Regions from separate parts of the Actinoplanes lobatus genome, predicted to be linked through region 2. Evidence: riboswitches for the same ligand, from Rfam matches in the RefSeq annotation. Region 2 holds a riboswitch; each other region holds the start of a gene.
What was found. A riboswitch is a leader RNA that binds a small molecule or an ion and turns the genes downstream of it on or off. The one in region 2 is predicted to bind ZMP and ZTP.

Region 1: another riboswitch for ZMP and ZTP. It lies ahead of BJ964_RS03480 (bifunctional 5,10-methylenetetrahydrofolate dehydrogenase/5,10-methenyltetrahydrofolate cyclohydrolase); the one in region 2 lies ahead of BJ964_RS27255 (benzoate/H(+) symporter BenE family transporter).
Region 3: another riboswitch for ZMP and ZTP. It lies ahead of BJ964_RS12535 (glycine hydroxymethyltransferase); the one in region 2 lies ahead of BJ964_RS27255 (benzoate/H(+) symporter BenE family transporter).

The regions. Positions count from the first base shown of each region.
Region 1 is NZ_JACHNC010000001.1:792,304-799,933, reverse strand. Features, by position in the region: gene BJ964_RS03490 (APC family permease) at 1-395, shown strand, start outside; gene BJ964_RS03485 (class I SAM-dependent RNA methyltransferase) at 392-1,669, shown strand; gene BJ964_RS03480 (bifunctional 5,10-methylenetetrahydrofolate dehydrogenase/5,10-methenyltetrahydrofolate cyclohydrolase) at 1,983-2,843, opposite strand; ZMP/ZTP riboswitch at 2,857-2,939, opposite strand; gene dxs (1-deoxy-D-xylulose-5-phosphate synthase) at 3,082-4,995, shown strand; gene BJ964_RS03470 (outer membrane protein assembly factor BamB family protein) at 5,012-6,319, shown strand; gene BJ964_RS03465 (outer membrane protein assembly factor BamB family protein) at 6,336-7,630, shown strand, end outside.
Region 2 is NZ_JACHNC010000001.1:5,950,841-5,958,470, reverse strand. Features, by position in the region: gene BJ964_RS27260 (hypothetical protein) at 1-148, shown strand, start outside; gene BJ964_RS27255 (benzoate/H(+) symporter BenE family transporter) at 175-1,371, opposite strand; ZMP/ZTP riboswitch at 1,394-1,479, opposite strand; gene BJ964_RS27250 (DUF4037 domain-containing protein) at 1,514-2,515, shown strand; gene BJ964_RS27245 (carbohydrate ABC transporter permease) at 2,508-3,320, opposite strand; gene BJ964_RS27240 (carbohydrate ABC transporter permease) at 3,317-4,195, opposite strand; gene BJ964_RS27235 (ABC transporter substrate-binding protein) at 4,192-5,493, opposite strand; gene BJ964_RS27230 (alpha-galactosidase) at 5,507-7,582, opposite strand; gene BJ964_RS27225 (carbohydrate-binding protein) at 7,596-7,630, opposite strand, start outside.
Region 3 is NZ_JACHNC010000001.1:2,711,945-2,719,574, forward strand. Features, by position in the region: rRNA gene BJ964_RS12520 (23S ribosomal RNA) at 1-1,781, shown strand, start outside; rRNA gene rrf (5S ribosomal RNA) at 1,883-1,999, shown strand; gene BJ964_RS12530 (hypothetical protein) at 2,159-2,521, shown strand; ZMP/ZTP riboswitch at 2,697-2,787, shown strand; gene BJ964_RS12535 (glycine hydroxymethyltransferase) at 2,808-4,232, shown strand; gene BJ964_RS12540 (discoidin domain-containing protein) at 4,521-6,689, shown strand; gene BJ964_RS12545 (putative bifunctional diguanylate cyclase/phosphodiesterase) at 6,868-7,630, shown strand, end outside.

The sequences.
Region 1 (7,630 bases), 5.2 Mb from region 2:
ACGTCGACGACAACGACACCCGGGCCATCCAGGCCGAGTGGGAACGGCGGCAGTTGCCGGTCGCGCTCACGGTGGTCGACTCGCCGTACCGGGAGATCACCCGGCCGATCATCGACTTCGTGAAGAACACCCGGCGCGCGTCACCGCGCGACGTGGTCACCGTCTTCGTCCCGGAGTACGTGGTGGGCCGCTGGTGGGAGAACCTGCTGCACAACCAGAGCGCGCTGCGGATCAAGGGCCGGCTGCTGTTCGAGCCCGGCGTGATGGTCACCAGCGTGCCCTGGCAGCTGCAATCCAGCCAGGACCGGGACCTCGACCGGATGGACCGGGGCCTCACCCGGGCGCCGGCTCGTGGACCGCGTATCCACGACGAGGAAGACGAGGCGCCACGATGACCGGTGCGATCATCGACGACCTGGTCGAGGGGGACCGGGTCGAGGTCACCGTGGGCGCGCCCGCGCACGGCGGGCACTGTGTCGCCCGGCTCGGCGGCCCGCACGGACGGGTGATCTTCGTCCGGCACGCCCTGCCCGGCGAGCGGGTCACCGCCGAGATCACCGAGCTGCACCGCGGATACCTGCGAGCCGACGCCGTGGAGATCCACGAGCCGTCCCCGGACCGGGTCACCCCGCCGTGCCCCTACGCCCATCCGGGCGGGTGCGGCGGCTGCGACCTCCAGCACGCCTCCGGCGAGGCCCAGCTGCGGTGGAAGGCCGAGGTGGTCCGGGAACAGCTGGTCCGTCTGGCCGGTCTCGACCCCGAGGGCATTTTCGTACGGGTGGAGCCGCTGCCCGCCAAGGATCCGCTGCTCGGATGGCGGACCCGGGTGCGGTACGCGGTCGACGCGGCCGGGCGCCCCGGGCTGTTGCAGCACCGGTCGCACCAGGTGGTGCCGATCGACCGCTGCCGGATCGCCCATCCGGCCATCCAGGACCTGGACGTGCTCGCCGGGGACTGGCCCGACGTCGACGCGGTGCAGGCCGTCGCCTCCACCGGCGGGGACGTCGCGGTGCTGGGCCGCCCGTCCGGCACGGCCGGCCCGGCCCACGGCGACGACCTCGGGGAGGCGCCGGAGGGCGGCTCGCTGATCCGGCTCTCCGGACCGGCCGAGGTCACCGAGCAGGCGGCCGGACGGGCCTGGCGGATCCCGCCGCAGGGCTTCTGGCAGGTTCACCCGCAGGCCGCGGACACCCTGGTCACGGCGGTCCTGGAGATGCTGCGGCCGGCCGCCGGCGAGACCACCTGGGATCTGTACGGGGGCGCCGGCCTGTTCGCCGCCGCGATCGCCGGGCGGACCGGGGCCCGGGTGACCGTCGTCGAGTCGTCCCCGGCCGGGGTGGCCGCCGCCCGCGCCAACCTGGCCGACCTGCCCCACCTGGACATCGTCGAGGCCCGCGTGGAGGTGGCGCTGTCCCGGCGCCGCGTCGCCGGCCCGGTCGACCTGGTCGTCCTCGACCCGCCCCGGGCCGGCGCCGGCGCCCGGGTGGTCCGGGCCGTCGCGGCGGCCCGTCCGCGGGCCGTCGCCTACGTGGCCTGCGACCCGGCCGCCCTGGCCCGTGACCTGAAGACGTTCCGTGCCGAGGGCTGGCACGTCAAGGAAGTCCGTGCCTTCGACTGCTTCCCGATGACCCAGCACGTCGAGTGCGTGGCCCACCTGACCCCCGCCTGACCCACACCACACCACACCACCACGAAAGCACCCACACTCACGCAAAACGCCGCCGGTGTCGAGGCAAGCGATTTGCCGACGCAGCGGGGTGTGCTGTGGCGGGAAATCGCCTGCCTCGACACCGGTTACAAGGCGTTTTGCCGCGGAGCGAAGCGGAGCAATTAGGCCCAGCGTTTTGCCGCGGAGCGAAGCGGAGCAATCAGGCTCAGCCCGGCGGGCGCGGCAAAGGCGTGCCCCGGCAGCTGGATCGCGTGGAGCCGGCGGGACGGGGTGGATTTGGCGGGTGCGGCCCACCCCGTACCGATGAAGGGCTTTAGGGGTTTGCTCGTTCGGCGGCCGTTACCGCGTTGCGGAAGAGCATCGCGACGGTGGTCGGGCCGACGCCGCCGACACGGGGGGTGATGGCGCCGGCCACCTCGGCGCAGGACTCCTCGACGTCCGGGAGGAGGCGGCGGCCCTCGTAGCGGACGCCGGCGCCGATGACGACCGCGCCCGGCTTGACGTGTTCGGGCTTGACGATGCCGGGGACGCCGGCCGCGGCGATCAGGACGTCGGCCCGCTGGGTGTAGCGGGGCCAGTCCTTGACGCCGGTGTGCACCACGGTGACGGCGGCGTTGGCGGTCGGGCGTTTCTGCGCCAGCAGCATGGCGAGCGGGCGGCCCAGGGTGGCGCCGCGGCCCAGGATGACCACCTCGCGGCCGGAGATCTCGATGCCGTGGAAGGCGAGCAGCGCCTCGATGCCGGCCGGGGTGCAGGGGAGCGGGCCGGGCAGGCCGACGGCGAGCCGGCCCATGTTGAGCGGGTGCATGCCGTCGACGTCCTTGTCGGGGTCGAGGGTCTGCAGGGCCGCGTCGTAGTCCAGGTGGGCCGGGATCGGGTACTGGATGAGGACGCCGTGCACGTTCTTGTCGTCGTTGAAGTCGGCGATCACCTTGAGCAGGTCGGCCTGGGTGACGTCACCGCTCAGGTGCTGGTGCGGGGAGGAGAAGCCGAGTTCGGCGGCCTGCTTCTGCTTGATCCGGATGTAGCCGGCGCTGGCGTCGTCGTCACCGACCAGGATGGTGGCGAGGCTGGGCTGGATGCCGCGCTCCTGGAGACGTGCGACACGTTCGCGGACGTCGTCGAGGACCGATTCGGCGACCGGGGCGCCGGGCAGAAGACGTGCGGTGGACATGTGGACTCCTCGTGCGGGGAGCCCAGGCGGTCGACTCCTCGTGACGAGCTCCCCGATGGTTCGACCATCCCCGTGCCGCCAGTCGCTGTGTGCTCCCAGAATGCCCGAAGGTCGTGCCGGAGAACCAGCCGGGGGTTCGATTCGCGCCGGTCGGGGGAGGTCCCAATTGTGTGGAGGATTGGTGACGGTCCGTTCGCTCAAGTCGCGGCGCGGCGGGGCACCGATAGACTCTGCCCTCATGAGTGACTCCCCCTCGACCCCGGCCGGCCTGCTGAGCAGCATCACCGAACCCGGTGATCTCAAGCGACTGACCGCTGAGCAGTTGACCCTGCTCGCGGCCGAGATTCGTGACTTCCTGGTGGCCAAGGTCTCGCGCACCGGCGGTCATCTGGGTCCGAACCTGGGCGTGGTCGAGATGACCCTGGCGATGCACCGCGTCTTCGACTCCCCGCGCGACAAGATCCTCTTCGACACCGGCCATCAGGCGTATGTTCACAAGATCGTGACCGGCCGGCAGGACGGCTTCGACCTGCTCCGCCAGCGCGGTGGCCTGACCGGCTACCCGAGCCAGGCGGAGAGCGAGCACGACCTGATCGAGAATTCGCACGCCTCCACCGCCCTGTCGTACGCGGACGGCCTGGCCAAGGCGTTCACCCTGCGTGGCGAGGACCGGCACGTGGTGGCGGTCGTCGGTGACGGCGCGCTGACCGGCGGCATGTGCTGGGAGGCGCTGAACAACATCGCGGCCACCCGCAACCGCCTGGTGATCGTGGTCAACGACAACGGCCGCTCCTACGCGCCGACCATCGGCGGTCTCGCCGACCACCTGTCCACGCTGCGCCTCAACCCGGGCTACGAGAAGGTGCTCGACCTGGTCAAGGACGCGCTGGGCCAGACCCCGGTGGTGGGCAAGCCGGTCTTCGAGGTGCTGCACGCGGTCAAGAAGGGCATCAAGGACGCGATCAGCCCGCAGCCGATGTTCGAGGACCTGGGCCTGAAGTACATCGGCCCGGTCGACGGCCATGACCAGCAGGCCATGGAGTCGGCGCTGCGCCGGGCCAAGGGCTTCAACGCCCCGGTCATCGTGCACGCGGTCACGAAGAAGGGCTACGGCTACCTCCCCGCCGAGCAGGACGAGGCGGACTGCCTGCACGGCCCGGGCAGCGCGTTCGACGTGGAGACCGGCAAGCTGCTGGCCGCGCCGACGCTCAAGTGGACCAAGGTGTTCTCCGAGGAACTGGTCCGGATCGCCGACGAGCGCCCGGACATCGTGGGCATCACCGCGGCGATGGCCGAGCCGACCGGCATCGCGGCGCTGGCGAAGAAGTACCCGGAGCGGACGTACGACGTGGGCATCGCCGAGCAGCACGCGGCGACCTCCGCGGCCGGCCTGGCGATGGGCGGGCTGCACCCGGTGGTGGCGGTCTACGCGACGTTCCTGAACCGGGCCTTCGACCAGGTCCTGCTGGACGTGGCGATGCACCGCCTGCCGGTGACCTTCGTGCTGGACCGGGCCGGGATCACCGGGCCGGACGGGCCGAGCCACTACGGCATGTGGGACATGAGCGTCTTCGGCGTGGTCCCGGGGCTGCGGATCGCCGCCCCGCGGGACGCCGCCACCCTGCGCGAGGAGCTGCGCGAGGCGGTCGCGGTCGACGACGGGCCGACCATCGTGCGGTTCCCGACCGGCTCGGTCGCCCCGGACACCCCGGCGCTGCGCCGGGTGGGTCAGGTCGACGTGCTGCGTGAAAGCGACCGCCAGGACGTGCTGCTCGTGGCGGTGGGTTCGTTCGTGGGCCTGGCGCTGGACACCGCGGAGCGGCTCACCGAGCAGGGGTACGGCGTCACCGTCGTCGACCCGCGCTGGGTCCGCCCGGTGCCGATCGAACTGACCGGTCTGGCCGCCCAGCACCGCGCCGTGGTCACCCTGGAGGACGGGATCCGTACCGGTGGTGTGGGCGACGCGGTGGCCAGCGCGCTGCGGGACGCCGGTGTGGCCACCCCGCTGCGGGACTTCGGTGTGCCGGCCGGGTTCCACCCGCACGGCACCCGCGCCGAGATCCTGACCGCCCTGGGCCTGACCGCGCAGGACATCGCGCGGGACGTGACCGAGTGGGCGTCGAGCCTTGAGGCGAGCATTCCCGTTACATAATTGTTACCTTTGATGGATGAGCGCCTCCAGTGGGCCGGTCGTCATCGATCTGGGGCTGGAACGGGGTGAGCCGGAGACGTACCACCGGCCGGAGCGGCGGACCACGCCGCTCTGGCTCGGTCCGGCCCTCCTCGCCGTCCTACTGCTCTTCTCGGTCGCGGCCGCGGCGCCGCCGCCCGGCCCGCCGCTGTCCGAGCTGCTCCGGCTCGACATCAGCCCCGGCGACCCGGACACCCTGACCAGCGACGGTCGCCTGGTCATCCAGCGGGCCGGCGAGCTGAGCTCCTACGACCTGGAGACCGGCGAACAGCAGTGGCGGGTCGCGCAGGACATCCCGGTCTACCGGTTGCGCACCGGCGGCGGCCAGGTCCTGCTGCGCCCCTGGGCGCCGGGCCGGGGCGAACCCGGGACCACCGCGGTGTCCCTGCGGACCGGCGCCCGCACCTGGCACAACGAGCGCAACGTGATCACCTTCCCGGGCGACGACCTGATGCTCGCGGTCGAGGGCGTGCGCAGCCTGTCCGGCAACGGCCGCCGGGTGGAGAAGTGGATCGAGATGCTCGATCCGGCCGGCGGGGGCGCACGCTGGCGGCTCTGGGTGCCGTCCACCGCCGTGCTGCTCGCCGTGCCCGGCCCGCCCGGTGGACCCGGCCGGCTGCTGCTCGTCCGGGACGACCTGACGGCCCACGTGTACGAGGCGGCGACCGGCGCCCCGGTGGCCGTGCACCGGATGCCGCCCGCCAACTACGACCCGGAGAACCCGGTGGTCGCCGGTGGCCTGGTGCTGCTGCGGCATCCCGGGCCGTCCGGGATCGAGATCTCCGCCTACGACCCGCTGACCCTGCGGCCGATGTGGACCCAGCCGGCCACCGGCACCCGGGAGATCCAGGCGTGCGGGCCGCTGGCCTGCCTCATCGGGCTGGACGGGGTGCGGGCCATCGACCCGGCCACCGGCGACCAGCGCTGGCACCGGCCGGGCTGGCGATCCGTCGCGGAGTCCGGCGCCGGGCTGATCGCGTACGCCGACGGCCCCGAGTACCCGGCCGGGGTGGTCGACGCCCGGACCGGGCGGATGCTGGTCGACCTGAGCGGGTGGCGGCCGGTCGGCGGGGCGGCCGCCGGCGGGGAGCTGCTCGTGACCCGGGAGATCGGGCCGGGCCCGCGTACGATGGTCGCCGTCGCGGCCCCGGGCCTGCCCCATCCGCGCCTGCTCGCCGAGCTGCCCACCGGCACCGGGGAGTGTCAGACCGCCCCGGAGCGGCTGATCTGCCGGTCGGTGTACGGGGAGTTGGTCGTCTGGGCGTACCGGCCTCTGACGGCGTGAGCGAGGAGGGCGCGGCGTGACGTTGATCGAGCTGGACCGGGACGCCCCGCTCGATCCGGAACCGCCCCGCCGTACCCCGCCGCCCTGGCGCTACCGGCATCTCGGCCTGGCCCTGTCCGCCGTCCTGGCGGTGACCCTGGGCGGCGCGGCCCTCCCGGGCGGCACGTTCTGGCGCCATCTGGGCCTGATCCCGGCCTCGGCCGGCACCGACGCGCCGATCCAGCTGGCCGGCGGGCGGCTCTTCACGGTCGTCTCCTCCGGTCCGGAGCGGACGCTGACCGCCTGGGCCCTGAAGCCGGAGCCGTACCGGATGTGGAGCGCCGCACTGCCGGTCAGCGCCGACCACGACCCGGCCAGCGGCATCTTCGGGCCGGTCTCGGTACGGGCGGCCGGCGGGGTGCTGCTGGTCACCGACGGGCCGGGCCCGACCACGGCCATGGACCCGGAGAACGGGCGGGCCCTCTGGACCTCGGCGGCCCGGGTCACCACGGCCGGCGACACCGCGTTCACGGTGGACCGGATCTTCCGGCCCGGCACGCTCTACGACCAGGAGTCCGGCGACCCGGGCATGCTCTACTTCTCGGCCGACGGGCAGCCGCACACCGAGCCGCCGGAGCGCACCGAGGTGCGTGGCCTGGACCTCGGCACCGGGGAGACGCTGTGGACCGCGTCGTCGCCCGGCTCGGTCACCGCCGACCCGGTCGCCGGTTCGCCGCGGGCCGTCCTCGTCACCGCCTCCGAGCGGCTCACCCTGCTGGACGCGGCGACCGGCCGGGTGCTGCGCGAGAAGCCGTTGCGGCAGGTCGACGGCGCCGGGCCGAGCACCGCGTCGGTGCTCGGCGACCTGGCCCTGGTCGGCTACCAGGGCGCGAACGTGCAACTGGGCTACGACGCCCGCACGCTGGAGCGCCGCTGGAAGCGCCTGATCACCGACGATCCCGCGCCGGCCGACTGCACCGGGCTGCTCTGCTCCCGGGACAAGGCCGAGGTGTCGGTGGTCGATCCGGTCAGCGGAGAGCCGAAGTGGTTCGTCCCGGCCGAGATGAGCCTCAGCGCGCGGGCCGGGTACGTGCTGCTGGCCAGAGCGGAGACGGGTGCGCCGTGGCACCTGATCGACCCGGTCACCGCGGCGCCTCTGGTGAACCTGAAGGGCTGGACCGCGCCGGTGGACGGGACCTCCGACCGGGTGCTGCTGCTGCGCCGCCACGAGCGTGACGGCGGCCAGACCTTCGGGGCGGTGCTGGCCGGGGAGCCCGAGGTGAAGGTGCTCGGCCTGGCGGACGTGCACGGCGGGGACTGCGGTGGCGACGA
Region 2 (7,630 bases):
GCGCCACACCGGGCTGGCGGGCTACGACGGCCAGGTCGGGCTGGGCGTGGCGGAGGCGGCCGGGCAACCCGAACTCGCCGTGACGATTTTCGACCAGGTCGCCCGCTCGTTCGCCAGCCGCGGCATCGTGAGCCCCAGCAACGAGTAGGCCGTCCGGCACCACCCGTACCCGGCTCAGACCGCTACCTTCGCCTCGCGGCGAAACGCTCCGGTGGCCGCCGCGGTGAGCAGGCCGGCGATGAGTCCCCAGAACGCCGACCCGACGCCGAGCAGTTCGATGCCGGAGGCGGTGGCCAGAAGCGTCACCACGGCGGCCTCGCGCCACCGGTCGTCGCGCAGGCCGGTGGTCAGGGAGCTGCCGATCGTCCCGAGCAGGCCGATCCCGGCGATCCCGAGCACGAGCACCGCGGGCAGCGCGGCCAGCAGTGAGGTGATGGTCGCCCCGAGCGCGGCCACGCAGAGGTAGAACACGCCGGCCCACACCGAGGCGAGATACCGGCGCTTGGGGTCGGGATGCGCGTGCGGGCCGGTGCAGATCGCCGCCGTGATCGCGGCCAGGTTGAGGCCGAACGCGCCGAACGGGGCGAGCACCAGGTTCACCGCCCCGGTCCAGGTGATCAGCGGCGACACCGGCACCTGGTAGCCGTCGTTGCGCAGCACGGCGACGCCCGGCAGGTTCTGCGACGCCATGGTGACCACGAACAGCGGCAGCGCCACCCCGATGATGGCCTGCCAGGTGAACGACGGCATCGTGAACACCGGCGACGCCCAGCCGAAACGCACCTCGCCCGGCCGGAACGAGCCGGTCGCCGCGGCCACCGCGATCCCGGCGGCCAGCGCGGTGAGCACCGCGTACCGGGGAAGGAACCGCCGGGCCACCAGGTAGGTGCCGAACATCGCGGCGATCAGCGGGAGGTCCTGGTTGGCGGAGGCGAACAGGCCGATGCCGAACTGGATCAGGACACCGGCGAGCAGCGCGGACGTCAGCGACGTCGGCACCCGGTCCATCATCCGGCCGAACCAGCCGGTCACGCCGGTCAGCGTGATCAGCGCGGCGGACACCACGAACGCGCCGATCGCCTCCCGCATGGTGGCGCCTTCGAGGCCGGTGACCAGCAGCGCGGCGCCCGGCGTGGACCAGGCGGTGACGACCGGCGCCCGGAATCGCAGCGACAGGCCGATGCAGGTGACGCCCATGCCGACGGCGAGCGCCAGCATCCAGGAGGCGAGTTCCGCGTCGTCGGCGCCGGCCGCGCGGGCGGCGCTGAACACGATCGCCGCCGAGCTGGTGAAGCCGATCAGTACGGCGAGCAGTCCCGCGTTGACCGCGGACGGCGGGGCGTAGTCGAGGATTCTGCGCTGGTCGGACAAGGTTTGACTCCGCGTGGGTGGGACGGATCGCCCAGGCGCGCGGCACAGCCGTGTCGGCAGGCCGCTTCCCGGTGGTGTCCCACCTCAGCGCCAGTCACGGCCCACCGGCAGACTACGCGACGCCGGTGGCACCATGCCTGACATGTCCCCTGCGTTTGTGTCCGGTGTGGAACTGTCCCGCCGCTTCTACCAGTCGATACGCCCACTGCTGCCGAACGTCGCCCACACCGCCGCCCTGATCGGGCCCGGCTCGGAGGTCCTCGGCTTCGACACCGAGCGCTCCACCGACCACGACTGGGGGCCACGCCTGCAACTGTTCCTGAGCGCGGCGGACCTGGCCGCGCACGGTGACGCCATCCGTGCCCGGCTGGACGCGGACCTGCCGGACAGGGTCGCCGGGCACGCCACCACCGTGCTGCCGGGCCGTGGTGTGGTGGTCGCCGAACTGGGCGCCTGGCTGACCGGGCGGCTCGGGTTCGACCCGCGGGACGGGATCACCGACCGGGACTGGCTGGCCACCCCGGCGCAGGCGCTGGCCGAGGTCACCGCGGGTGTGGTGCACCACGACGGCCTCGACCGTCTGCACCGGGTCCGCGAGTCGCTGGCCTGGTATCCCGACGACGTGTGGCGCTACGTGCTGGCCTGCCAGTGGCAGCGGATCAGCCAGGAGGAGTCCTTCGTCGGCCGCTGCGGTGAGGTCGGCGACGAGCTGGGTTCGGCGGTGGTGGCGGCCCGGCTGGCCCGTGACCTGATGCGCCTGGTCCTGCTGATGAATCGCCGGTATCCGCCGTACAGCAAGTGGCTGGGCACCGCGTTCGCCCGGCTGCCCGGGGTGGACGGGCTGCGGACGGCGCTCACCGCGGGCCTGACCGCCGCCAACTGGCACGCCCGCGAGCATCACCTGGTCGTCGCGTACGAGACGGTCGCCCGCATGCACAACGATCTCGGGCTGACCGACCCGGTCGACCCGAAGGTGCGGTTCTTCTTCGACCGCCCGTTCCGGGTGATCGGCGGCGGCCGGTTCGCGCAGGCGCTGGCCGGGGACGCGGTCCGGCCGCTGATCGGGGCGGTCGACCAGTTCGCCGACAACACCGATCTGCTCGGTCACGCGGAGCGGGCGCGGGCCGTGGGCACGGTCATTTGACGGCTCCCGAGGTGATGCCGGAGATGATGCGGCGCTGGGCGACGGCGAAGACGCCGATCAGCGGAAGGCTCATCAGGATCACGTACGCGAAGATCAGGTGCCAGTTGTTGAGGTAGAGCCCGGCGCTGGCCACCTGGAACAGGTTCAGCGGCAGGGTGTCGATCCGGCCGCCGATGACGAAGAAGGCGTAGAAGACGTCGTTCCACACGTACAGGCAGATCAGGATGGTGGCGGTGGCGAGAACCGGGCGCAGCAGTGGCAGCACGACACGACGGAAAACCGCGAACGGTCCGGCGCCGTCGATGCGCGCGGCCTCCTCGAGGGATTCCGGGATGGTACGCACGAAGCCCGTCACGAAGAAGATGACCGTGGACAGGTAGATCCCGACGTACACGCCGATCATCCCGACCGCGGTGCCGGCGAGGCCGAGCTGGCGCAGCAGCAGGACCACCGTGACGACCGCCGGAGGCAGGATGATGCCGCTGATGCCGAGGGCGTAGAGCACCGCGGTGAGCCGGGATCCGCGGCGGGCCAGCACCCATGCCGCCATCGAGCCGAGCAGCAGCACGATCGCCACGGTCGGCGCGACGATCAGCAGGCTGCCGAGCAGGGCGGCCGGGATGTCCGCGTCGGTCCACACCTGCCGCAGGTTGTCGAGCAGGTGCCATTCGCTCGGCGGGGTGAGGTCCGGATCGACCGCCTCGCCCTGGCTCTTGCCGGCGGTGGCGATCACCAGCCAGAGCGGCACCCCGATCACCACGGCGACCAGGAGCAGCGCGAACACGGGTTGCAGACGGCGGCTCACAGCACCTCCTCGCGTTTGCGCAGCACGTAGATGACCGGGAACGCCATGAGCGCGACCAGCAGGAACAGCACCAGGCTCATGGTGGTGGCCTGCGCGAACAGCCCTTGGCCGAAGGTCCGGTAGATGAAGATGTTGAGGATCTCGGTCGTGCGGGCGGGCCCGCCGCCGGTGGTGGCCTGCACGATGTCGAAGCCGTTCATCGAGCCGAGCAGTGCGGTGGCGACGTTGAACGTGATCGCCGGCGCGAGCAGCGGCACCCGGATCCGCCAGAACGTCCGCCATCGTGACGCGCCGTCGATGTGGGCAGCCTCGGTCACGTCGAGTGGAATCGACTTGAGACCGGCAAGGTAGATCAACATTGACAGTCCCATCCACTTCCATGCGTGGATCAATGCGACGACCACGATCGTCCATGTGGTGTCGGCGAGCAGTCCGGACGACTTGAGCAGCGCCTGGAAGATGTAGCCGACGGCGAGCGCGGACATCAGCACCGGGACGAGGAAGAACGTGCGCGCGATCCGGTTGACCGCCGTGTCCCGTTCCAGCAGCACGGCCAGACCGAACCCGAAGACGTTCTGGAAGATCGCGACGAGTACGGCGTACACGACCGTGATCCGCAACGACCGGAACAGCGTGCCGTCGGATGCGAGCTGGGTGAAGTTCTCCACCCCGACCGGGTTGATCTCCGCCTTGAACCCGGACCAGTCGGTGAACGCGTAGACGAAGTTGAACACCGTCGGCAGGAAGAAGAAGACCAGGAGCAGCCCGTACGCCGGAAGAAGGAACCACAGTGGATGTGTACGGCGCCGGATGGTGCCCGGGCGTGCCGACGGCAGCGCCCGGGCCGGAGCGAGTGTTTCGACTGCCGTGGTCACTTGAGATAACCGGCGGCCTTGGCGAGCTGTACGAACTGGTCCTGGGTGGCGGTGGCCACCTGGTCGGGCGTCATGGTGCCGGCGATCATGTCGGCCAGATTGATGTAGAGGTCCGGGTTCGCGACGGCCAGGGCCTGCATGGAGCCGACCGACGTGGGCAGTGAGGCGTGCACGTCCTGGAGCGCCTTCGGCACGCCGGCCGGGCTGGCCACCGCGGTCTGCAACGACACGGTGTTGCGGTCGGTGACGAAGTCGCTGTAGCCGGGGCCCATCCAGTAGGCAAGAAGCTGGCGGGCCGCCGATTCCCGCTTGGCGTCACCGGTCTTGAAGGCGACCAGCGCGTTCGACTGGTCCGGGATGAAGGTGCCGACGTTCCCGGACGGCGAGATCGGGAAGAAGCCGATCTTCCGGTCCAGCGTGGCGGTGTCCGCTTTGGCCTGCAACTGCCCGAAGAACGAGTTCACCTGCACGACCATGGCCGCCTTGCCGTCCAGCAGCGCCGTACCCTGGTCCTCGAATTTGGCGGTCTTGATGTCGCTGTTGAACAACCCTTCCTTGATCAGCGCGTCGTAGCGCTTGATGGTGTCGACCACCGCCGGCGAGGTGAACTTGTCCTGACCGGTGTTGATCCGGTCCCACAGCCCGGCCTTCGCGGCGTCGGCGAGTTGCACCTGCACCCACCACTGGGTGGCCCACCGGTCCGCGCCCATCTCGTAGAACGGTGTGACGCCCTTGGCCTTCAGGTCGCGGGCCAGCTTGATCATCTCGTCGAAGCTCTTCGGCGTCGCGGTGATCCCGTTCGCCGCGAAGACCTCCTTGTTGTAGTAGACGCCCTCGACGGCCGGGCTGGTCACCAGCGCGGCGTAGCGGGTTCCGTCGAGCAGGCCGGTGATGTCGCGCAGCGCCGGGTCCATCGACGGCAGCCACGGCGCCTCGCCGAGCGGCTGGAGGTTGGTCTTGGCGTTGATCGCGGTCAGCATCGAGGCGGTGGGCTGCCAGAACGCCAGATCCGGTTTGTCGCCGGTGGCCACCTTGGTCTGCACGCTCTGCTCGTACGGGTCCGGGACGGTGACGATCTCGACGGTGGCGCCGGTGGCCTGCTGGAAACCCTCGACCACCTTCTTCGGGACAGTGTTGCTGTTCTGCGCGGCCCAGATGGTGAGCTTCACACCGTCCAGCTCGGCGGTCGGATCGGCCCAGGTGGCGACGGTGTCACCGCTGGTCGTGGAGGCGGACGGGTCGGTGCAGGCGGCAAGCCCCATGGTGAGGGCGGCGCCGATGGTTATCCAGCGTTTCATCGGTGATCCTTCGTTATCGGGAGGGGCGGATCCGCAGGATCCGCGCGGCATACGGGTCGGTGTCGGCGGTGGTCACGGTGAGCGAGCCGGTGGCGCTTTCCCAGCGGTACGCCCACGCGCGCAGCCGCCGCGGATAGAGCACCTCGACCGTCACCGGCTGCCCGCGCAGGTGCCGGAGGTCGAGCGTCAGGTCGGTTCCGGCGCCGGCTCGCCGCCAGATCCCCAGGTAGGTGGTGTCGTGGTGGTGCAGCCCGAGGCTGAGCCACGGGTCGTCCCAGCCGGGCAGCCCGAGCGGCCACACCGGCACGGTCCCGGCGAGATCGGCCCGGATGCCCCGGAAGGCCGCCACGCCCTCGCGCACCAGCGCCCGCTGCCCGTCGCTCATGGCGTCGAGCCGCCCGGACAGGTAGAGCCGCCCGAGCATGCCGGTGCACATCGTGTAGGCGATCTGTTCGTCGCTCATCTCCGGCTGCGGGTAGGCCCAGTTGGCGGCCTGCTCCGGCAGGATCGACAGCGGCGCGGCGACGGCGATCGGCGGATACCGGCGGAAGTCCTGCTGATCGCTGGTGGACTGCACCTGCATCCGGCTGAGCATCGCGTAGTCGGCCCGCATCCCGCCGGACGCGCAGTTCTCCAGGATCAGGCCGGGGTGCCGGTCCAGGATCCCGTCGAGCCACCGCAGGTGGGCACGGTTGTGGTCGAGCAGCCCGGCTCCGGCGGCGGGCGCGTCCCAGTCGGTTCCGGCGCCCGGGTCGATGTTGTAGTCGAGTTTGAAGTAGCCCACCCCGAACTGCTCGACCAGCCGGTCCACCACCTCGTCCAGGTGCGCGACCGTGGCCGGATGCCGCAGGTCGAGGTGGTACCGGCCATGCTCGACCAGCCGGGTCCCGCCGCGCTGGAGGAACGCCTCGGCAGGCAGTTTGTCGGCCATCGGGCTGCGCACGCCGATGACCTCCGGTTCCAGCCACAGCCCGGGCACCATGCCGTGTGACCGGATCCGGTCGACCACCTCGATCAGGCCGCCGGGGAAGCGGCCGGCCGACGGCTGCCACTCCCCCACGCTGTCCCACCAGGTGGTGTCGTTGTCGTACCAGCCGGCGTCGACGCAGAACACCTCGGCGCCGGCCGCGGCCGCCGCATCGATGAGCGGCAGCAGCTTCGCCGTGGTCGGGTCGCCCATCAGCGTGTTCATGTAGTCGTTGAACACCACCGGCAGCGCGGCCCGGTCGGGGTGCGGCCGCAGCAGCCCGCGCCGGTGGGTGGTGAGCGCCGCGACCGCCCCGTGCAGGCCGTCGCCGACCGCGATCGACGCCGGGACGGTGGTGAACGACTCGCCCGGCGCGAGCGGCCGCTGCCACTGGTGATCGATGTCGGTCGGGCCGGTCAGCGCCAGATAGCCGCCGTCGAGCCGCTCGCCGGTCTCCCACCGCCACGGCCCGTTGTGCTCGACCTGCCAGGCGACCGCCGTCCCGGTGACCCGGTCGACCAGGACGCCGGTGGGCTGGCGTGCTCCGGTCGACCAGGTTCCGGTGCTGGTCACGGCGTACCGGCCGCGCCCGTCCTGACCGTGGATCCGCAGGTTGAGGTCGGGCGCGTGCTCACGCAGCGGCCGCCGGGTCCAGCGGCCCTCGCCGAGCCATTCGCCGTCCCCGCTGACCAGATCCAGGTTGTCGACGGGTCCCAGCCCGATCGCGCACGTGGTGACGCCGAGCAGCAGGACCGGTTCCGGCCCCTCGTTGGTGATCGTGGTCCGGACCTGGGTTCCGCCCGTCAGCACCACCTCGGCGGCCAGCCCGCTCTCGCCGTCCCGCAGCCGGATCCGCAGCTGGTCGCTGCCGGAAGCCGAGCTGCCGGAAGCCGAGCTGCCGGAAAGCGAGCTACCGGAAGCCGAGCTACCGGAAAGCGAACTGCCGGCGAACCGGAACCGGCGGCCGATCGTCGTCTCGGAGAACCGCGCCGAGACGTGCCCGCGCCCGCTCCCGGCGGTCAGCACCTCGACCAGCGGCTGTGCCGCCCCACCGTCGAGACGCATGGTCACCGGTCCGTCCGCGGGGGTGTCGATGACGAACCGTCCCCAGGCCAAGCTCACGAAGACTCCCTACTCAGCCGAGAACGGCGGCGATCTGGATGCGGTCGA
Region 3 (7,630 bases), 3.2 Mb from region 2:
AGCGGCGGAGTGATCCAGCCGTGGACGCTACACGAGTGAGAATGCAGGCATGAGTAGCGAATGAAGGGTGAGAACCCCTTCCGCCGGATGACCAAGGGTTCCAGGGCCAGGCTAATCCGCCCTGGGTGAGTCGGGGCCTAAGGCGAGGCCGAGAGGCGTAGTCGATGGATAACGGGTTGATATTCCCGTACCCGCAAAAGAGCGCCCAAGACGAACCTCACTGTACTAACTACTTGAAGTGCCGGCGGTCTTCGGACCAAAAAGCATGGAGACTAGGAACTTGGTGGGTAGTAGTTTAGCGATGGGGTGACGCAGGAAGGTAGATGATCCCGGCCGGTGGTTGTGCCGGGGTAAGCGTGTAGGACGTACCGTAGGCAAATCCGCGGTGCATATAGTCTGAGACGTGATGCCGAGCCGTTCTGGTGAAGTCATTGATCCTATGCTGCCGAGAAAAGCCTCTAGCGATGTTCTGAGCGGCCCGTACCCCAAACCGACACAGGTGGTCAGGTAGAGAATACCGAGGCGACGGGTGAACTGTGGTTAAGGAACTCGGCAAATTGCCCCCGTAACTTAGGGAGAAGGGGGGCCGGACGCGTGAAGCCCCTTGCGGGTGGAGCGTGGTATGGCCGCAGAGAGCAGGGGGAAGCGACTGTTTACTAAAAACACAGGTCCATGCCAAGTCGTAAGACGATGTATATGGACTGACGCCTGCCCGGTGCTGGAACGTTAAGGGGACCTGTTAGCTCTTCGGGGCGAAGCGGAGAACTTAAGCGCCAGTAAACGGCGGTGGTAACTATAACCATCCTAAGGTAGCGAAATTCCTTGTCGGGTAAGTTCCGACCTGCACGAATGGCGTAACGACTTCCCCACTGTCTCAACCACAGGCCCGGCGAAATTGCAGTACGAGTAAAGATGCTCGTTACGCGCGGCAGGACGGAAAGACCCCGGGACCTTTACTATAGCTTGACATTGGTATCTGAATTTAATTGTGTAGGATAGGTGGGAGACTGTGAAGCTCGGACGCCAGTTCGGGTGGAGTCATTGTTGAAATACCACTCTGTTGGGTTTGGGTATCTAACTTGCGGCCCTGATCGGGTCGAGGGACAGTGTCTGGTGGGTAGTTTAACTGGGGCGGTTGCCTCCTAAAGGGTAACGGAGGCGCCCAAAGGTTCCCTCAGCCTGGTTGGCAATCAGGTGTTGAGTGTAAGTGCACAAGGGAGCTTGACTGTGAGACTGACGGGTCGAGCAGGGACGAAAGTCGGGACTAGTGATCCGGCACTTGCGTGTGGAAGCGGTGTCGCTCAACGGATAAAAGGTACCCCGGGGATAACAGGCTGATCTTCCCCAAGAGTCCATATCGACGGGATGGTTTGGCACCTCGATGTCGGCTCGTCGCATCCTGGGGCTGTAGCAGGTCCCAAGGGTTGGGCTGTTCGCCCATTAAAGCGGTACGCGAGCTGGGTTTAGAACGTCGTGAGACAGTTCGGTCCCTATCCGCCGTGCGCGTTGGATACTTGAGAAGGGCTGTCCCTAGTACGAGAGGACCGGGACGGACGAACCTCTGGTGTGCCAGTTGTTCCGCCAGGAGCATGGCTGGTTGGCTACGTTCGGAAGGGATAACCGCTGAAAGCATCTAAGCGGGAAGCCTGCTTCGAGATGAGGTATCCCACCACCTTTGAGTGGGTAAGGCTCCCAGCTAGACTACTGGGTTGATAGGCCGGAGATGTAAGCACGGTAACGTGTTGAGTTGACCGGTACTAATAGGCCGAGGGCTTAACCACCCTAAATTTTATGCTTAGCGTCCACTGTGTGATTCACAGCAAACGAACAACCACCCCGGGAGAAGTCTTGGGTTGCTGGTTTGTTCCACGCTGATGGCTGTTTCGGTGGTCATAGCGGAGGGGAAACGCCCGGTTACATTCCGAACCCGGTAGCTAAGCCCTCCAGCGCCGATGGTACTGCACTCGGGAGGGTGTGGGAGAGTAGGACGCCGCCGGACTCAACGTGATAGAAAGGCCCACCCCATGCGGGGTGGGCCTTTCTTTTTGCCCTGATCCGGAACCCGTTATCGTTCCGTTACCGAACTTCGCGAACCAAGACCGCCGGCCCGGCATCGCACCTTATGAATACGGGAGCTACGGGATTCGGGGAGAGCGCGATGCGACGGACGCTGGCGGTACTGACGGGGATCGTGGGACTGGCCCTGCTGGCCGGGTGCGGTCCTGCTGTCCAGGCCTCGGAGGGCGTTCGGCCGCCGGCCGCGGTGGTCTCCTCGTCGGAGAAGCCGGAGACGAAGCCGCAGGAGAAGGCCGCCGTGACGGTGCCGGCGGCGAAGACCGAGAAGTTCACCGGCGACGGGCTCGCTGAGGAGGCCGCGGCCGCTGAGACGGGTGTCACGACGCCGCTCCGGAGTGGGCCGGAGGCTGCCGGGTCTACCGGGAACGGCGGCCGTGCCGCAGTGCCGGCGGACCGGGATCCCGATGTCTCGATCATTGGGGACGGCGGGCACATCTACTGGTAAGGCCGTCGAGCAGGCGGAACAGCCACCTTCGGAACGGTCGCTGCCGCCGGGGATCTTGTCGTCACGGGGGCGATCAGGAGATCCGGCGGCAGCGGCGTAGCCGGGGGCGGTCCATCTGCTTCTGTCAGTGCTCCGGGCGTACCGGAAAAGGGGGGTTGGAAAGCCGGTATGCTGGCGGGCAGGCCGTGACTGGCGCGTTCGGATGGTTGACCATCGGGGAGCGGCCTCGTCGAGATGACGACTTGCCGTGCGCCTGGGCCTCTTCGCTTCGTGATAGGGAGGTCCCATGCCTGAGTTGAACGCCGAATCCACCGCCTTCCGCGCCGCCCTCGAGGTGGTCCGGTCCGTGGAGCCGCGGATCGCCGACGCGATCGCGCAGGAGCTGACCGACCAGCGTGAGTCGCTGAAGCTGATCGCGAGTGAGAACTACGCTTCCCCGGCTGTCCTGCTCGCCATGGGTAACTGGCTTTCCGACAAGTATGCGGAGGGCACGATCGGCCGTCGTTTCTACGCCGGCTGCCAGAACGTCGACGCCGTCGAGTCGATCGCCGTCGAGCACGCCAAGGCTCTGTTCGGTGCGCCGTACGCCTACGTTCAGCCGCACTCCGGCATCGACGCGAACCTGGTCGCCTACTGGGCGATCCTGGCCGACCGGGTCGAGGTGCCGTACCTGAAGAAGTTCGAGAAGCGGCAGATCAACGACCTGACCGACGCCGAGTGGGCCGAGCTGCGGCAGGCGTTCGGCAACCAGCGGCTGCTCGGCATGTCGCTGGACGCCGGTGGCCACCTCACCCACGGGTTCCGGCCGAACATCTCCGGCAAGATGTTCGACCAGCGCAGCTACGGCGTCGACATGGCGACCGGCCAGATCGACTACGCGGCGCTGCGGGAGACGGCCCGGGAGTTCAAGCCCGCGGTGATCGTCGGCGGCTACTCGGCGTACCCCCGGAAGGTCAACTTCGCGACGCTGCGCGAGATCGCCGACGAGGTGGGCGCCACCTTCATGGTGGACATGGCACACTTCGCCGGTCTGGTCGCGGGTGGCGTGTTCACCGGTGACTTCAACCCGATCCCGCACGCGCACATCGTCACCACCACCACGCACAAGAGCCTGCGCGGCCCGCGTGGTGGCGCGGTGTTCTGCCAGCCGGAGCTGTCCGCCCAGGTGGACCGCGGCTGCCCGATGGTGCTGGGTGGCCCGCTGCCGCACGTGATGGCGGCGAAGGCGATCGCGTTCGCGGAGGCCCGCCGGCCGGAGTTCTCGACGTACGCGCAGCAGATCGTCACCAACAGCCAGGCGCTCGCCGAGGGTCTGCTGAAGCGGGGCGTGCGGCTGGTCTCCGGCGGCACCGACAACCACCTGGTGCTGATCGACGTGCACCCGTTCGGCATCACCGGCCGCCAGGCCGAGCAGGCGCTGCTGGACAGCGGCATCGTCACCAACCGCAACGCGATCCCGCAGGACCCGAACGGCGCCTGGTACACGTCGGGCATCCGGATCGGCACGCCGGCGCTGACGAGCCGCGGCCTGGGCGTCGCGGAGATGGACCAGATCGCCGAGCTGATCCACAACGTGCTGTCGGCGACCACGCCGGCCGAGGGGTCGAAGGCGAAGTTCAACCTGGACCCGGCCCTGGCCGACCGGATCAGCAAGCAGGCCACCGAGCTGCTGGCGCCGTTCCCGCTCTACCCGTCGGTCGACCTCGGCTGATCTTCTTCTCTTCGGAGCCCTTCACCCCGCCGGGTGGAGGGCTCCGTCGTCTTTGTGTCCTTCTTCCTCAATGTGAGTTGTTACGAACGTTAGCGGAACCGGTTCCGGAATCTCTGTTATTGACGGTCCCGAATCGCCCCAGCCAGCGAGAACATGTTTTGAGCTGGGAAAACCCGCGCCGGTTCCGGAACCGCGCCGAAGTCTGGATTGTGAACCGGGGAACTCTTAGCGTCAGGAGTCGGGTGAGCGCTCTCCCATGATCATTCTTCTTCCGTCCTAGGAGATGCCATGTCCGTTCCCAGACGCTCGCCCTGGCGGCGCGGCGCCGCCGGTGGCCTGGTGGCCGTGCTGGTCGCCGGGCTGACCGCGATCACCGGCAGCAGCGCGGCCGCCGCCGAGGTCCTGCTCTCGCAAGGAAAGCCGGCCACCGCCTCGTCCACCGAAGCGCCCGGCGCCTACCTCGCCACCGAGGCGGTCGACGGCAACACCGGCACCCGCTGGTCGTCGGCCTTCGCCGATCCCCAGTGGCTCCAGGTCGACCTGGGCACCTCCCAGGCGATCACCCGGGTCGAACTGAACTGGGAGACCGCGGCCGCCAAGGCGTACCAGATCCAGGTCTCCGACAACGCGTCCAGCTGGACCACGGTCTACTCGACGACCACCTCGACCGGCGGCAACCAGTCGCTGGCCGTCACCGGCACCGGCCGGTACGTCCGGATGTACGGCACGCAGCGGACCACCACCTACGGCTACTCGCTGTGGGAGTTCAAGGTCTTCGGCGAGACCGGCGGCGGAGGCGTTCCGGGTGGCGGCAGCCTCGGCGCCAACGTGGTCGTCTTCGACCCGTCGATGTCGTCGGCCACCATCCAGGCCCGCGCCGACGAGATCTTCCGCCAGCAGGAGTCGGCCCAGTTCGGCACCGGCCGGTACGTGCTGGCGTTCAAACCGGGCACCTACAACAACCTCAACATCCAGGTCGGCTTCTACACGTCGGTGGTCGGCCTCGGACAGAACCCGCAGGACGTCCGGATCAACGGGGACATCACCGTGGACGCCGGCTGGTTCCAGGGCAACGCCACCCAGAACTTCTGGCGCTCCACCGAGAACCTGTCGGTCTACCCGGTGAACGGGGCGAACCGCTGGGCCGTGTCGCAGGCGGCGCCGTTCCGTCGGATGGACGTGCACGGTGACCTGAACCTGGCGCCCAACGGCTACGGCTGGGCCTCCGGCGGCTACATCGCCGACTCCCGGATCAGCGGCTCCGAGGGCCAGTACTCGCAGCAGCAGTGGTTCACCCGGAACAGCCAGATCGCGTCGAACACCAACGCGGTCTGGAACCAGATGTTCGTGGGTGTGCAGGGTGCCCCGTCGGGCGCCGCCTACCCGAACCCGCCCTACACCACGATCGCGGCGACCCCGGTCATCCGGGAGAAGCCGTACCTCTACCAGAGCGGCGGCGACTACGCGGTCTTCGTGCCCAGTTTGACGAGCAACTCGTCCGGGGTGAGCTGGGCGAACGGCAACACGCCGGGCGCCGGCATCCCGCTGAGCCAGTTCTACGTGGCCAAGCCGGGTGACACCGCGGCGCGGATCAACCAGGCGCTCGCCCAGGGCCTGAACCTGATCTTCCAGCCGGGCATCTACCAGATCGACCAGACCATCAACGTGACCCGGGCGAACACCGTCGTCCTCGGCCTCGGCTACGCCACCATCATCCCGGTGAACGGCGTGACCCCGATGCAGGTCGCCGATGTCGACGGTGTGAAGATCGCCGGCATCCTGTTCGACGCGGGTACCACCAACTCGGCGAACCTGCTGGTGATGGGCCCGAACGGATCGTCGGCCAACCACGCCGCCAACCCGTCGACCGTGCAGGACGTGTTCTTCCGGATCGGCGGCTACATCGCCGGCAAGGCCACCAACAGCCTGCTGGTGAACAGCAACAACGTGATCGTCGACCACATCTGGGCGTGGCGGGCCGACCACGGCAACGCCGGGACGTACGGGTGGAACGTCGCGACCGGTGACAGCGGCCTGATCGTCAACGGCCAGGACGTCATCGGGTACGGGCTCTTCGTCGAGCACTACCAGAAGTACGAGGTGGTCTGGAACGGCAACGGTGGCCGGACCTACTTCCTCCAGAACGAGATGCCGTACGACCCGCCGACCCAGGCCGCCTGGCGGACCGGGGCCAACGGGTACGCCGCGTACAAGGTGGCCGACTCGGTGACCACGCACGAGGCGTGGGGCATGGGCAGCTACTGCTACTTCAACGTGAACCCGTCGATCCACGCGGACCGTGGGTTCGAGGTGCCGGTCAAGTCCGGTGTGAAACTGCACAACCTGCTGACCGTGTCGCTGGGCGGCAACGGGGTCATCGACCACGTCGTCAACACCACCGGAGGAGCGGCTCAGGGGACGGCGACGGTCCCGTCGTACGTCGTCAACTTCCCCTGACATCCACCACGCCGGTGATCTTCGCGGGGGTGGCTCCGGCCACCCCCGCACCCGCCGATTCCCTCAAGGCACACCACCGGATGTCGATCAGCCTCGCATGAGGTTGCGTCGGGATGGTCGGCAAGTAGGCGCAAGGACCAGTTCCCGTCTGTTCGCGACGTACGCCGCGGCTAGCCTGGTGCCGGTCGTCGCGCTCGCCGCGGTGATGATGCAGGGCTACCAGCAGGACGCGGCCGAGCAGGGCGAAGCGCAGGGACTGGCGCAGGCCGCCGTGATCGCGGAGATGGCGATCGGGCCCGCGCTCGGCGGTGAGGAGGCGTCCGGCGCACGCGGCGGAGGGCTCACCGACGGGTTGAGCGCATCACAGACCGAAGGCATGCACCGTGCCACTGAGCACGCCATCTTTCACGGGCTGGTGCTGCGCCTGCGGGTGCGCAGCTTCACCGGGCAGGTGGTCTTCTCCGATGACGGGTCGACCAGCGGTGGGGTACCGGTCGCCGACCCGGACTTCCAGGCCGCCGCGAACGGGGGCTCGCGCGCCCAGGTGATCAACGGGGACGTCGACGTGATCCGGGTGCTGCAGCCGCTCATCACGAGCGCCTCGGGGCAGTCGATCGGTGTGCTGGAGCTGTATCTGCCGTACGAGCCGATCGCCAAGCAGTTGCGGGAGCAGGTCAACAGCACCTGGTGGCGCATGGGTGGCGGGCTCGCCGCCCTCTACCTGGTGCTGGCGCTGCTCGCCTGGTGGACCACCCGGTCGCTGAGCCGGTATGCAGCGCGGCAGGAACACTCCGCTCAGCACGATGCGCTGACCGGCCTGCCGAACCGGGCGGCGTTCCGGACCCGGGCCGAGGCGGTGCTCGCCGCGGCGGCCCGTGACGGCAGCCAGGGCGCGGTCGTCCTGGTCGACCTCAACCGGTTCAAAGAGGTCAACGACACGC